2 linked regions of the Casimicrobium huifangae genome follow. The protein of the gene in region 2 interacts with the protein of the main gene of each other region in a pairwise test. Links are inferred from orthologs where the notes say so. Each region holds a gene or a part of one and is shown on either strand. Other genes may lie near its edges.

The links.
Region 1: the proteins of eno (region 2) and rpe interact in binary tests that used the Escherichia coli proteins (3 or more experiments, as listed by UniProt). The link is inferred for Casimicrobium huifangae from one-to-one orthologs.

The regions. Positions count from the first base shown.
Region 1 is NZ_CP041352.1:3,981,895-3,989,137, reverse strand. Bases 3,063-5,911 are described here. They hold rpe (ribulose-phosphate 3-epimerase), read right to left. Parts: upstream 4,903-5,911; coding sequence 4,222-4,902; downstream 3,063-4,221. Other genes in these bases: mltA (murein transglycosylase A), read left to right, coding at 5,692-5,911; FKL89_RS18040 (hypothetical protein), read right to left, coding at 5,310-5,495; apaG (Co2+/Mg2+ efflux protein ApaG), read left to right, coding at 4,935-5,309; FKL89_RS18055 (serine hydrolase domain-containing protein), read right to left, coding at 3,063-4,123. Outside these bases: ltaE (low-specificity L-threonine aldolase), read right to left, coding at 1-493; trpE (anthranilate synthase component I), read right to left, coding at 499-1,983; FKL89_RS18060 (phosphoglycolate phosphatase), read right to left, coding at 2,207-2,878; more of FKL89_RS18055, read right to left, coding at 2,924-3,062; more of mltA, read left to right, coding at 5,912-6,768; FKL89_RS18030 (cysteine dioxygenase family protein), read left to right, coding at 6,853-7,243. UniProt on the Escherichia coli protein: Catalyzes the reversible epimerization of D-ribulose 5-phosphate to D-xylulose 5-phosphate.
Region 2 is NZ_CP041352.1:2,383,946-2,391,237, forward strand. The notes cover bases 4,395-7,292. They hold eno (phosphopyruvate hydratase), read right to left. Parts: upstream 6,538-7,292; coding sequence 5,251-6,537; downstream 4,395-5,250. Other genes in these bases: FKL89_RS10810 (TrmH family RNA methyltransferase), read right to left, coding at 4,395-4,686; FKL89_RS10815 (septum formation initiator family protein), read right to left, coding at 4,864-5,202; kdsA (3-deoxy-8-phosphooctulonate synthase), read right to left, coding at 6,619-7,292. In the rest of the region: posphoenolpyruvate synthetase regulatory kinase/phosphorylase PpsR, read left to right, coding at 1-478; FKL89_RS10795 (sensor histidine kinase), read right to left, coding at 475-1,917; FKL89_RS10800 (response regulator transcription factor), read right to left, coding at 1,929-2,645; FKL89_RS10805 (Bug family tripartite tricarboxylate transporter substrate binding protein), read left to right, coding at 2,931-3,860; more of FKL89_RS10810, read right to left, coding at 3,883-4,394. UniProt on the Escherichia coli protein: Catalyzes the reversible conversion of 2-phosphoglycerate (2-PG) into phosphoenolpyruvate (PEP). It is essential for the degradation of carbohydrates via glycolysis.

The sequences.
Region 1 (7,243 bases), 1.6 Mb from region 2 along the record:
GTCCCTTGCTGCGCGCAAACGTGGCGGCGTCAATGACGTACTGCTGCGGTAACACACGGCCGCCCCAGGTGTTTTCCAGCGCGAGCAGTCGGGTACGCGCAAAGTGGGTACCAAGGCCGGGGCCAAAAGGCTTGATGGCCGCGGCGATCTTGTCGATCGGGATCGTGCCATCGGACGCCTGTTCGATCGGTTGCGGCTGGATGCTGCCGAGCACTGCGGCGCCACCGCCTTCCCAGCGATAGGTGTGCGCCATCTGGCCAACGATGTACTCATCGCCACGCTCGCAGTGCGACATCAGCGCTGCGAGATTGCTCTGCGTCCCCGAGGGAAAGAACAACGCTGCCGGCTTTTGCGTCATCTCCGCCATCAGGGCCTGCAGGCGGTTGACGGTCGGGTCATCACCCCAGACGTCATCTCCCACTTCGGCCACGCTCATCGCGGTAAGCATGCCGGGCGTGGGGCGGGTGACGGTGTCGCTGCGCAGATCAATCACTTTGTTCATGCGGCACTCCCATCCAGACCACGTTGCACCATCTCAGCCGCTCGCAGGACGGAGCGCACCTTCTGCAGGGTTTCTTCCCATTCCTTCGTCGGCACCGAGTCATGCACGATGCCCGCGCCAGCCTGGGCGTAGAGCTTGCCGTTCTGGATCACGGCAGTGCGGATGGCGATGCACATGTCCATGTCACCCTGATAACTCATATAGCCGACGGCACCGCCATAGATGTTGCGCTTTACTGGTTCAACTTCATGGATGATTTCGAGCGCGCGGATCTTCGGTGCACCCGACAGCGTGCCGGCCGGAAAGGTGGCGCGCAGCACGTCGATGTTATTGGTGCCGGGTTTGAGGGTTGCCTCGACGTTGCTCACAATGTGCATGACGTGCGAGTAACGCTCGATAATCATCTTGTCCTTGACCACCACGCTGCCAGTTTTCGCAATACGACCGACGTCATTGCGACCGAGGTCGATCAGCATTACATGCTCGGCCACTTCCTTCTCGTCGGAGAGCAGGTCTTCGGCCAGCGCGTCGTCTTCCTCGCGCGTGGCGCCACGCTTGCGGGTACCGGCGATCGGGCGAACGGTCACGGTCTCGCCTTCCTTGCGCACCAGAATCTCCGGCGAAGCCCCAACGACGTGGAAGTCGCCGAAGTTGTAGAAGAACATGTAGGGCGACGGGTTCAGCGTGCGCATCGCGCGGTATAGCGAGATCGGCGGCTCCGGGAAGTCCATCACCATGCGCTGTGACGGCACCACCTGCATGCAGTCACCGGCGGCGATGTAATCCTTGCAGACCTTCACTGCCGCTTCGTACGCGGCCTGCCCCATTTGCGATTCGGCATTGACCGCCGTTGTTGCGTGCTGCAACGGCAGTCTGGCCGGCTCACGCAATTTCGCGCGCAACTCAGCCAGCCGCTCGTTGCCGCGCTGGAAGGCATCCGGCTTCGCCGGGTCAGCGTAGACGATCAGCGAGATGGTGCCCGAGAGGTTGTCAACCACCGCCAGCTCTTCGGTCAGCAGCAACAGGATGTCTGGTACGCCAAGGTGATCCGGCTTGGGATGCTTCTGTGCGAACAGGCCGAGCCGTGGCTCGATAAAGTGCGCGGTTTCAAAGCCGAAGTAGCCCGTGAGCCCCCCCGCAAAGCGCGGCAAGCCGGGCACGGTGGCGACCTTGAATTGCGCCTGGAAGGCAGCGATGTAGTCCAGCGGATCGGCAACGGTCTGCTTGCTCGGCCCGAGTGGCGTGATGTGAGTCACCTCGTTGCCGCGCACCTCGATGCGGGTGCGGGTGCGCAGGCCGATGAAGCTGTAGCGGCCGAACCGCTCACCGCCCACCACCGATTCCAGCAGGAAGGTGTAGCGGTCGTTGGCGAGTTTGAGGTAAATCGATAGCGGTGTATCGAGATCAGCAAGCGTCTGTTCGACGAGCGGGATGCGGGTGAAGCCCTGCTGGGCGAGCTTCAGGAATTCTTGTTCGGTCATGGTGCAACATGCTCCGGAGGGGAGGGATCGCCGCTTTCGTTGCGGCATCCAGTATCAGAGTCGGGTTCTTGTTGTTGCGGCGTCCGGGGGCCGGACGCATGCGCTCGCAACCAGCGCAAAGCATTGTTGGCAGGCTAACGCCACCAACCTCCAGAGCTTTGCCACCAGGAACGGACCGACGGGAACATGTTGTGAGCTTTTCGCTTTCAGCGCTCGCTACTCGTCAATCGAGCAACGCAGCAATGTCCGTAAATGTATCCACGATTGCGTTTGCGCGCAAATCGGCAAGATTTTCGCCCTCGCTGTAGCCATAGGTCAGCAGCACCACCGGCGAGCCCGCCGCCTGCGCGGCGCGGCTGTCATTGCCGGAGTCACCGACCATCAGCATCTGCGCCGGATGCACGCGATGCTGCCCGGCAGACCAGAAAATCATGCCGGGGTCGGGCTTGTTGGTGGCCAGCATGTCGCCGCAGACGATGTGATCGAAGTACTGGGTCAGATTAAAGTGTTTGAGCAGCGCCTCGCTGTAGGTCGTCCATTTGTTGGTGACGACCGACAGCGGTAACCCGCGATCGCGAAATGCATTGAGCCCTTCCAGCACGCCGGGGTAAATCGACGTGCTGTCGGCAATGTGCTCAAAGTAGAACTGCCGGTAGAGCATCAGCGCATGCTCCAGCTCGGCATCACTCGGCTCGCGGCGCAGCGCGTGGCGCAGCGACTTGCCGACGTGGGCCATCAGGCCCTTGCCAACGAAGGTCTTGACCAGATCAATCGGCAGCGGCTCGTGGCCCATCTCGTCAAGCACCAGATTGACCGATGCGCAGAGATCGGGAATGGTGTCGAGCAGTGTGCCATCGAGATCGATGGCGATGGCTTTGATGTGGTGCAGACTCATGATGTTGTGTTTTGCAATCGGTGCGGTGTCAGGCTGGCTCGGGACTCACCATTTGCCGTAGTGTTGCACGACAGCTCGCCACAATGCCGCCCGCTCGTTGCCCATCGTTCCTTCTCCGACCTTGGCGTGCTCGCTGGCGGCAAGATGAACCATCACCAGACGGTGCGCGGGATCTACGAATATCGCCTGGCCGTGAATGCCCAGCAGCATGAAACGCCGCGCCCGCGAATTCTCCAGCCAGAAGTAGTTGCTGTACCCGTAGTACGACGACGGATTTCGTGGACGGAACGCCGCAGCGACGCGATGCCAGTCCGTGCTGTCGAGCAGGAATTCACGCGGAATGACCTGTTTGCCGGTGTCGGGCCGTTGACCGTCATTGGCAAGAACGATGCCCAGTCGCAAATAGTCACGAGGCAACGCGCGCACGCCGCCAGCGGCATTTTCCAGGCCGGCGCCGTCGAGGAACCAGGTTGCTGTACCCTCGGCCCCTATCGCCTGCCACAGCCGGGGCTCCAGATAACGGGCGAGACTCTCACGCGTCGCCGTCTGAAGCACCGCGCCGATCAGCGAAGTTTCAATGCTTGCGTAGTGGAATCGGGTGCCCTGTGGTGCCTCCCGAACGTTGAACGCTTTCGCACCGAGTACGACACCCACGCGATTGGCAGCCATCCGGAACTTCCCATGGTCGTCGCCTGGTTTGTACGTCTCCTCGTACTTCACCCCGGAGGCCATGTTCATGAGGTTTTGCAGCGTTGTCTCGCCGTAGGCCGTGCCGGTCAATTGCGGTAGGTAGGTTTGCGCCAGCGCATCGAAGCTCGGGATGAAGCCATCCGCTCTTGCCAACCCCATTCCCAGGCCGGTGATCGATTTGGCCATCGAATTCGAAAGAAAACGATGCTCGGCTGTCAATCCGAACTGATAGCGCTCAAACACGATTTCACCGTCTTTGGCGATCAGCAAAGCCATCACCGGATGACGCTGAAAATAGTCGTCAATCGAAAGCGACTTTCCTTGCAAATTCCATGTCAATGGCAGCGCTGTTCGCGGTGTCGCGAGAGGCATCGGTTGCGCGGACGGCTTCATTACATTCACCCGGACGCCTGGCCGGTCCTGCGAGTGCAGTGCGAGTTGCCAACGCTCCTCGGTCGTCAACGTGTGGCCGGCGACCGCATGATCACTGGTTGTTGCGCATCCGGCCAGCGCGGCGAAGATGAGCAACGTGCAAGCGTCGAACGCAGTTCTCATTCGCAGCCGCGCCGGAGCGTCTCGCGCAGAATCGTTCAAGGGCGCCGGGGCGGACATTTGCGATGGAACACTTGCGACGGCCGGTCAGTCGCGGCGTATCACGCGGATACGTGTGATGTCAGTGCGCTGCGCATATTGCGGATGGCAGCAGCGTAGTCGTTCGCACCGTAAATCGCGCTACCCGCCACAAAGGTATCGGCACCGGCCGCCGCAACTTTCGCGATGTTGTCGGCCTTGATGCCACCGTCGACTTCGAGCAGGATGGATTTACCGGACGCATCAATGCGCCGACGCACTTCGGCAACCTTTGGTAGCACGCCGTCGATGAATTTCTGCCCGCCGAAGCCGGGGTTCACGCTCATCAGCAGCACCAGATCAAGCTTGTCCAGCGTGTAGTCGAGGTAGGAAAGTGGCGTTGCCGGATTGAATACAAGGCCCGGCCGGCAACCGCAGTCGCGAATCAGCGCGATGGTGCGGTCGATATGCTCGCTCGCTTCCGGGTGGAAGCTGATGATGTTGGCGCCGGCCTTGGCGAATTCCGGGATGATGGCATCGACCGGCTTCACCATCAGGTGCACGTCGATCGGTGTTGTCCCCACGTGCGGCTTGATGGCGCTGCACACCATCGGGCCGATGGTCAGATTGGGAACGTAATGGTTGTCCATCACGTCGAAATGGATGAGGTCAGCACCCGCCGCGATCACGGCGCGCACTTCGTCGCCGAGGCGCGCGAAGTCGGCGGACAGGATGGACGGTGCGATCTGGTAGTTGCGAGACAATCTGAGATCCGATTGAGAGAGATACCGCCGCAGTGAACCGCTACAGCATCAAGGTTGATCCGACCCCATTTTACTTGGCCGATCAGAGCGATCCGGCCAACGATCAGTATGTCTTCGCGTATCACATTCGCATCGAGAACGTCGGCGAGGTGGCGGTGCAGTTGCTGTCACGGCACTGGGTCATCACTGATGCCGACGGCAAGGTTGAAGAAGTGCGCGGCGCCGGTGTCGTTGGCCAGCAGCCCAAGCTCGCACCCGGCGAGTCCTACGAGTACACCAGCGGATCGCAGTTCAAGACGCCGGTGGGGACGATGCAGGGCAGCTACCAGTTTGTGGCGGACGATGGCGTCAAGTTTGACGCGCCAATCCCGAAGTTCGTCCTGTCAGCGAAGCGGGTGCTGCACTGATCAGGTCTTCGGCGTCGTGTCAGAAGTGGGATTTTTGCCCGCTTCGGCGGCAGCTTTGGCATCGTGTTCAGCCAGCTTGCGGTGCCGTGAATCGCTACCGCGCACGACCCACCAGATGAGCGCAACAAACATGCCGCCGATGCCCAGCGTTTCCACCAGGAAAATCCAGAATCCGCTTTCGATCATGCCGAGATTTCCACGCTTTCCAGCCGTACCGTCGTGTGCCGCCATTGTAGGGACGCTCTGGCTGGCAGGATGTGCAACGCCACCGCCGGCACCGGTTCCGGCATCCGCTCCGGTACCGGTAGCTGCGACACCCGCGCCCACTCTCGCACCCGTTGCTGCTCCAGTGGCCCCACCCGTCGCCCCACCGGCGCCAGTTGTGGAACCCAAGGCCCGCTGGACACCCGCGCTGTTCGCCGACCTGCCTGGCTGGAAGGCCGATGATTTGCGGGATGTTCGTATTGCCTTCAGCGAAAACTGCAAAGGTCTGCGCAGCAAGCCGGAGTGGATCAGCGCCTGCTCCCGCTTTCCGTTCGACGGAACGGTTGCGAAGCAGCGCGAATTCATCGAGAGCGAATTCGTCCCCTACCAATTGACGCGTGCCGACGCCGAGGATCGTGGCCTGATCACCGGTTACTACGAACCGTTGCTGAAAGGGTCGCGCACCAGGACCGCGCGCTTTGGCGTGCCGCTGTATTCGCGCCCCGACGATTTGCTGGTCGTCGAGCTTGGCGATCTCTACCCGGAGCTAAGGGGCAAGCGGGTGCGTGGCCGTCTGATTGACACCCCCCAGGGCAAACGCGTGGTGCCTTACTTTGATCGCGCCCAGATCGACGTGAACGCGTTGACCGCCACGTCCAGCCTCAAGCCGCTCGCCTGGGTGGATGACGTTGTCGAGGCTTTCTTCCTGCAGATACAGGGCTCGGGACTGATCGAATTGGCGGACGGTTCGCGCATGCGTGTGGGCTATGCCGACCAGAACGGGCATCCGTTTCGCGGTGTCGGCCGCATTCTGGTGGATCGTGGCGAGCTCAAGCTCGAAGAAGCCAGCATGCAGGGCATCAAGGGCTGGATCGCGCGCAATCCGGACCGCGCGACGGCACTGCTGAATGAGAACGCGAGCTACGTGTTCTTCCGCGAGATTGACGCCAAACCCGCCGGGCCGCTCGGTTCGCTGGGCGTGCCGCTGACGGCGGAGCGATCAATTGCGGTTGACACGCGCTTCATCCCGCTGGGCATGCCAGTCTGGCTCGCGACCACTTGGCCAAATGCGCTGCTGCCGCTCAACCGCTTGATTTTTGCGCAGGACACTGGGGGCGCCATCCGTGGCGTGGTGCGTGCCGACTTCTACTGGGGCACCGGCCACAAGGCGGGTGAACAGGCCGGCCGCATGCGGCAGAACGCGAAAATCTGGGTGCTCTGGCCCAAGGGCACGGTGCCGCCGGCAACACCGTAGAAGCAGCTGGGCCGCGCCCGCGTCATGTTCAACACTTGATGCGTGCCGGTCAGGTCGCGGCACAGCCGCTCCTACAATCGGCGCATGAACACGCAGCGATTCACGAAATTCCTTGACTTCATGGACGCGCTGCTGGCGCGAACGTCAAGCGAGCCGGAAATTCTTGACCAGGGCGAGACGGCACTGAAGGCCCTGATTGCCCACGACGACTGGTTGCCCGCGGCGTACGCTGCGCCAAAGCCCGCCAAGTATCAGCAATACCTGCTCTACGCCGATCCAGCGCGCCGCTACAGCGTGCAGAGTTTCGTATGGGCACCGGGGCAGGGAACGCCGGTACATAACCACACGGTCTGGGGGCTGGTGGGCGTGCTGCGCGGTGAAGAGCGCTGCGAGGAATATCCGGTGCCCGGCGCCACGGCAATGCGCTGCGTGCACCAGCACCGATTGTCACGCGGCGGCGTGGACCGCGTATCGC
Region 2 (7,292 bases):
GCTGCGCAATCAGGGCGAATATTTCACCCGTATCGAAGCGATCAACTACGTGCTGGCGCACGACGACGGTCAGAGCATCAAGGAGCTTGATCGCGCCCAGGTCATTCTGGTCGGCGTATCGCGTTGCGGCAAGACACCGACGTCGCTGTATCTCGGCCTGCAATGCGGCATTCGTTGCGCCAATTTCCCGCTGACCCCGGACGATTTCGAACGCGGTGCGCTGCCCGACTCCATCGTGCGTCATCGTGACAAGCTGTTCGGGCTAACCATCGCCCCAGACCGCCTTCAGGCCATCCGCCAGGAACGCAAGCCGCATTCGAAGTACGCCAGCGCCGAGCAATGCCGCTACGAGGTCGCCGCCGCCGAACGCATGATGCGCGACGCGCGGATTCAGGTGCTCAACACCTCGACCAAGTCAATCGAAGAGCTGGCCACCACGATCCTGCTCGAACACAAACTCGACCGCCATATCTTCTAGGCAGTGGCAATGTCCCTGACAGGTGCATCTTCATAGGACACTTCAACCGTCACGCGCAGGCCTGATACACCAGGCTCGGCGCGACTGCGGTTGCGCAGCGTAAGCCGGGCCCCCACCGCGCGGCAGATGTCACGACAGATCACCAGCCCAAGACCGCTGCCGCTGTTGGGATCGCCCGACGAGAACGGCTCAAACAGCTTCGCCTCCCGCTCTGCGTCCAGTCCCGGGCCGCTGTCCCACACCGACATCAGCACGGTACGCCCGGCCAGAACGATGTCGATACCGATTGCCGATCCCGGCGGCGTGTGCCGGATGGCATTGCTCACCAGATTACGCAGCAGCTCACGAATCATCCATTCATGCGCCGCCACCACCACCGGCCGGTGCTCCGGCGCCTCCAGCGCAAAATCCAGCGCCTTGTCCGCCAGCAGCGGCGAGCATTCAACCGCCAGATCACGCGCCAGCGACACCAGCTCGGTCTGCTCGGAGGCCTCCGGCGCTTCGCTCTCCAGTTGCGCTACTTTGGCCAACGCGAGCATCTGGTTGGCAACGCGGGTCGCCCGGTCCACCGACTGCGACAGCTCGGCAAAGGCCACGTCGGGCGCCAAGTCACCCCGTTGCGCGTTCTGCACCTGCGCCTTGAGCACGGCGAGCGGCGTGCGCAACTGATGCGAGGCATCACGGACGAAGCGCTGGCGGTTGTCGAGCACGCCCTTCAAGCGCGCCATCACTTCGTTCAAGGCCTCAACAATGGGCCGCAGCTCGCGTGGTGCCGGCGTGACCAGCGGCGACAGTGAGTCCGGATCACGCTCGAGCAGCTCGCGACGCAGCACCGAGATCGGTCGCAAGCCGCGGCCGATCAGCCACCACATCAGCACCGACAGAATCATCAGGAAGATCACCTGCCGGTCCAGCGTCGAGATCAGCCCCTGCTGCGCCAGCGACTTGCGCAGTTCCAGCGTCTCGGCCACCTGCACCGTCACCATGCGGTAACTCTGGCCGTCGTACACCGGCTGCAACAGGGCCACGACACGCACCGGATCACCCTCGAACTTGTCCTCGTAAAACGAGGCCAGTGCCGCGTAGGGCGTTCGCTTCGGGAACACTCCGTTGTGCTTGGGGAGCTCTTGATAACCGGACAGGAAGCCGCCGTCAAAATCGCTCACCCGGTAGACGATGCGACCGCGCGTCACCGCCTCGAACACTTCCAGCGTGGCATAGGGCAGCGATGCGCTGAGCTTGCCCTCCTCAAACTTGACGGTATCGCCAATCGCACGCGCCGACGCCAGCAGCGTGCGGTCGTAGGCGATGTTGATCGATTCCAGCGTGTTCTGGTAGATCACCGTGGTGTCGATGATCAGAAAGGTCACCAGCGCACCGAGGATCAGGACGGCAAGCCGACGCCGGATCGAGAGTTCACGCCCGGCAAGCAGTGCCATTGGTTTGCCCGCTACTCGGCGCGTTTCTCGCGAATCAGGTAGCCAACGCCGCGCAGCGCCACCAGCTCCACGCCGAGCCCGGCGATCTTCTTGCGCAGCCGGTAGGCCACCACCTCAATGGCGTCGGGCTGGGCATCGCTGCCATCGGCAAACACGCGCTCCCACAGGCGGTCGCGCGTCACCGCATGCGCCGGTCGCTCCATCAGCGCCGACAGCATGGCAAATTCACGGGCTGACAGCTCAATGGCCTCGCCGTTGGCGTAACAGACGCCGGCCGCCTCATCGATCGCCAGCGCGCCAAAATCAAGCCGCGCCGAGCCGCTGGCCTGCACACCACCGCGACCGCGCCGCAACAGGGCGAGCAGACGCGCCTCCAGTTCGTCGAGATCAAAGGGCTTGGGCAAGTAGTCATCGGCGCCAAGGCGCAGGCCCTGCACCCGGTCGCCCACCGTACCGCGGGCGGTGAGCACAATCACCGGTGTACCAATGCCCTTGCCGCGCATGCCGCGCAGCACCTCCAGACCATCCAGCTCCGGCAGTGTCAGATCAAGCACGATGGCCGCAAATGGCTCGCTGCAGGCTCGATCGAGCGCAGTCTGCCCATTGGTGGCCTGTGCCACATTGAAGCCGCGGCGCGAAAGCCCGAGCGCGAGCGCTTGCGCCAGCGCCGGATCGTCCTCCACCACCAGCAAACGCGGTTTGTCACCGCCGGATGTCATGCTTGCCATGCGCTTTTCGTTTTTGCCGTTATCGCGTTGATCGCTGCATGCAACCCATTGCGACGGACAGCCTCGCGACAGTGCGAGTACCTAGCATCAAATGCATATTCTTCTGGACGACAGATCGATTGGGGCGCACAAGTCCCCGACTCCGGTCTTGCGACCGCAAACGCCCATAACGCCACGTCAATGAATACGCCGTCCGTCAATCGCAAAGCCATGCCTGACCGGCAATCCTCCCCGGACGCGATGTTACCGTGCCGCGCGGTCGCTCATGCGTTGTCGGCGCTGCTCATGCTTGCAGCTGTCCTGTTGCTGCCGCTATCGGTACAGGCGCTGGACCGTGTGCAATTCCTGATTGGCACCAACCCCGGAGGCGGCTACGACCAGACTGCGCGCAGTCTTGCACAGGCCATGATTGATGCGGGTGTCGCGCAATCTGCAAGCTTTGACTACAAGGGCGGTGCCGGCGGCACCATCGCACTGGCTCATTTTGTTGGCAACCACCGTAGCGAGCGCAACACCTTTCTGGTCACCGGCGCGGTCATGGTCGGCGCCATCGTGCAAAACCGGCCGCCGGCATCGCTGGCGCAGGCAACACCCATCGCCAGGCTGTTCTACGAGTACAACGTGTTTGCAGTGCCACCGAGCTCGCCCATTCGCACCATGCGGGATGTGATTGACATGCTCAAGCGCGATCCCGCCTCGGTCAAGTGGGGCGGTGGCTCCCGGGGCTCGGTTGACCAGATTTCGATTGCCCAGATCGCGCGCATCGCCGGGGTGAATCCGATGCGCATCAACTATCTGCCGTTTCAGGGCGGCGGCGAAGTGTCCGCCGCGATCGTTGGCGATCATGTCACCATCGGAACGTCGGGCTGGAATGAGCTGGCACCGCTGATCCGTGCGGGCAAGCTGCGCGCCATCGCGATTACGGCGCCCGAGCGGGTGGCCGGAAACCCCACGCCGACGCTGCGCGAACAAGGGGTTGACGTCGAAATCAGCAACTGGCGTGGCGTCTATGGCGCGCCGGGCCTCAGCGCCGAGCAGCGCCGGACGCTGACGCGGGCGGTAACTCTGGCGGTGCGCCAGAAATCCTGGATCGAGGCGCTGGTGACCAACGGCTGGACGCCCGCGTTGTTGACCGGCCCCGATTTCGATCAGTTTGTCGACAGCGAGCACACCCGGATCGAATCAGCGATGCGGGATGCGGGACTGATCAAGTAGCGCTGCAAAGCGCTGCCCGGCGCTACTGGCGCGCCGACATTCGCTGCCCGAGCATCGTGTAGAGTGCGATCGCGCCGGCGGTGGCAACGTTCAGCGACTCGATACCGGCCTCCATCGGGATGCACAGCCCGCCGCTCAACGCCGGAACGATTGCCTCGCTCAGTCCATGCCCCTCGTTGGACAGCACCAGCACGTTGCTGGCGCCGAAACAGGCATCGAACAGGGAGACTGTTTTCACCGAACCCAAGTCTCTCGGCAAAGTTGCCCAGCGCTGACCGGTGAATGCTGCCAGCGCCTCCGGCAGCGCGACGGCCTCGACCACCTGCGTATGGAAGTGAGCGCCCTGGGCCGCGCGCAGCGTCTTCACGCTCCACGCAAATGCGCAACCGGGCGACAGCCAGACCTGTTCGACCCCGGCCGCAGCCGCGGTGCGGATCAGTGTGCCGACGTTGCCGGGATCCTGCACTTCATCCAGCGCAAGCACGAAACCGCTGGTTGCCAGCGCAGGTACCGGTGGCGTCGCTGCGATCGCCAGTACGCCGGTCGGGCTGACCAGCGTGGACAAGGAATCAAAGAGCTGCGGCGCCACCAGCACGGCCTCATGCGCGCGATCGACCAGCGATCGCTGCGCTGCGGTCAACACGTTGCCCTCACCGGCCGAACGAATGGCGACGATTTCCAGCGCACCCACCCGCTCGACGTAGCTTTGCGCGAGGTGCTCGCCCTCAAGCAGGCACATGCCATCGCGCTTGCGGGCCGGCGCCGAGCGTGACAACGCCGCGAAGCGCTTGAACAGCGCGTTGTCGCGGGAGGTGATCGTCTTCAACTGCACAGCATCAAAGCAGCCCGCGCATCGATCGCACGGCGACCGTGACCGGCAAATCGTAACAACATTGCTACGAAACCCGCATCGGGTCTGGGCTCAGCGCCAAAAGAGGCGGAAAGTCGACAAAATGCCGAATCGCGCTCGGAGCCCATAGCTAACAAGGCTTTCATCGCAAAGCTATTGCTTTTTTGCCGGTACGGGCGAGTTGCCACTGGCCGCCGGAGCCGCTGCCGGCGCCGGCAACTCCTTCACCTGAATCAGCGTTTCGCCCTTCTTGACCATGCCCAGCTCACTGCGGGCGCGCTCTTCGATCGCCTCGCCCGCCTTTTCCAGATCGCGCACGTCGGCATCGAGCACGGCATTCTTTTGCCTGGCGTCTTCGTTCTTCGCCTTCAGTTCCGACAGCTCCTGCTCGAGCGCATGCGCGCGCGGCACCGAGCCCTTGTCAAACCAGAGCTTGTACTGAAGCCCGAGGAACATCAGCACCAGCGCGGCGAAGATGACGCGTCCGATCATGCCGATGTCCCGAGCTTCATGGAACGACTGACTCGCCACAATCACCTGTTAGCGCTTGAACCGCGCAAACACGTCGGCGCCTGCGTAGCTGGCAACGTCACCCAAGTCTTCCTCGATGCGGATCAGCTGGTTGTACTTGGCAGTGCGGTCCGAGCGCGACAGCGAGCCGGTCTTGATCTGGCCCGCGTTGGTGCCAACCGCGAGATCGGCGATCAGCGAGTCCTCGGTTTCGCCGGAGCGGTGCGAGATCACGTTGGTGTAAGCCGCGCGCTTGGCCATCTCGATGGCCGCGAAGGTTTCCGACAACGTGCCGATCTGGTTGATCTTGATCAGGATCGAGTTGGCCACGCCCTTCTGGATGCCTTCTTTCAGGATTTTGGTGTTGGTGACGAACAGGTCATCGCCGACCAGCTGCACTTTCTTGCCCAGCTTGTCGGTCAGCATCTTCCAGCCGTCCCAGTCGCCTTCGGCCATGCCGTCTTCAATGCTGACGATCGGGTAGCGCGCGGCCCAGTCGGCCCAAAGGTCCGTCAGCTCGGCGCTGGTCAGCGAGCGGCCCTCGCCTTCGAGGTGGTACTTGCCGTCCTTGTAGAACTCGCTGGCCGCGCAGTCGAGGCCCAGCGCGATCTGCTCGCCTGGCTTGTAGCCGGCCTTCTCGATCGCCTGCATCAGCAGCGTCAGCGCTTCTTCGTTCGATTTCAGGTCAGGCGCGAAACCGCCCTCGTCGCCCACCTGCGTCGGCCAGCCCTTGCTGTCGATCAGTTTCTTGAGCGTATGGAACACCTCGGCGCCCCAGCGCAGCGCCTCGCGGAAGCTTGGTGCACCGACCGGCAGGATCATGAATTCCTGCAGATCGACCGAGTTGTTGGCGTGGGCACCGCCGTTGATCACGTTCATCATCGGCACCGGGAGGCTCATCGGCCCGGCACCACCGAAATAGCGATACAGCGGCAGGCCGGCATCTTCGGCCGAGGCCTTCGCGACCGCGCAGGACACCGCGAGCATGGCGTTGGCACCGATGCGCGACTTGTTTTCGGTGCCGTCAAGGTCGATCAGCACACGGTCAACGCGGGTCTGCTCCTCGCCGTCAAGGCCCAGCAGCGCCTCGCAGATCTCGGTGTTGACATATTCGACCGCCTTCAGCACACCCTTGCCGAGATAGCGACCCTTGTCGCCATCGCGCAGCTCAATGGCCTCGCGCGAGCCGGTCGAAGCGCCACTCGGCACAGCAGCGCGACCCGTAGCGCCGCTTTCCAGCACCACATCGGCTTCAACGGTGGGGTTGCCGCGCGAATCAAGAATTTCACGGGCGATGACGTCAACAATGGCGCTCATAAGTTTCCTGTCTGTAACGATTCAAAAATGCGGTCGCTGGCCCGATGGTCTGCCGCCGTTCGCGACACCCACACACCGGGGCTAGAGCTTGTGCGGCCCGGCCAGCGAGTTTTCGGCGAACGGCTGCGCCTTGACCACCCGGTCAATGGCCACCATCTGCTCCAGCAAAGCCTTCATGCGCGGTAACGGCCAGGCGTTGGGGCCATCGCACAATGCGGTGTCGGGCGTGGGATGCGTCTCCATGAACACACCCGACACGCCGGCGGCAATGGCTGCGCGGGCCAGGATCGGCACATACTGACGCTCGCCGCCGCTGGAGGTGCCAAGCCCGCCGGGCAACTGCACCGAATGTGTGGCGTCGAAAACCACCGGGCAACCGGTGTCACGCATGATCGCCAGCGAGCGCATGTCGCTCACCAGATTGTTGTAGCCAAAACTCACGCCGCGCTCACAGACCATGATGGTGTCAGCACCGCCGTTGGCCTCCTTTGCCTTGGCTACGACGTTCTTCATGTCGCCGGGAGCCATGAACTGCCCCTTCTTCACATTCACCGGCTTGCCGGCGGCGGCAACCTTCTGGATGAAGTCAGTCTGTCGCGCCAGCAAGGCAGGTGTCTGCAACACGTCGACGACTGCGGCGACCTCGGCGACTTCGTCCTCATTGTGCACGTCGGTCAGCACCGGTACGCCGATCTGCCGGCGAACCTCGCTCAGGATACGCAGGCCCTCGCTGCGCCCGAGCCCGCGAAAGCCCG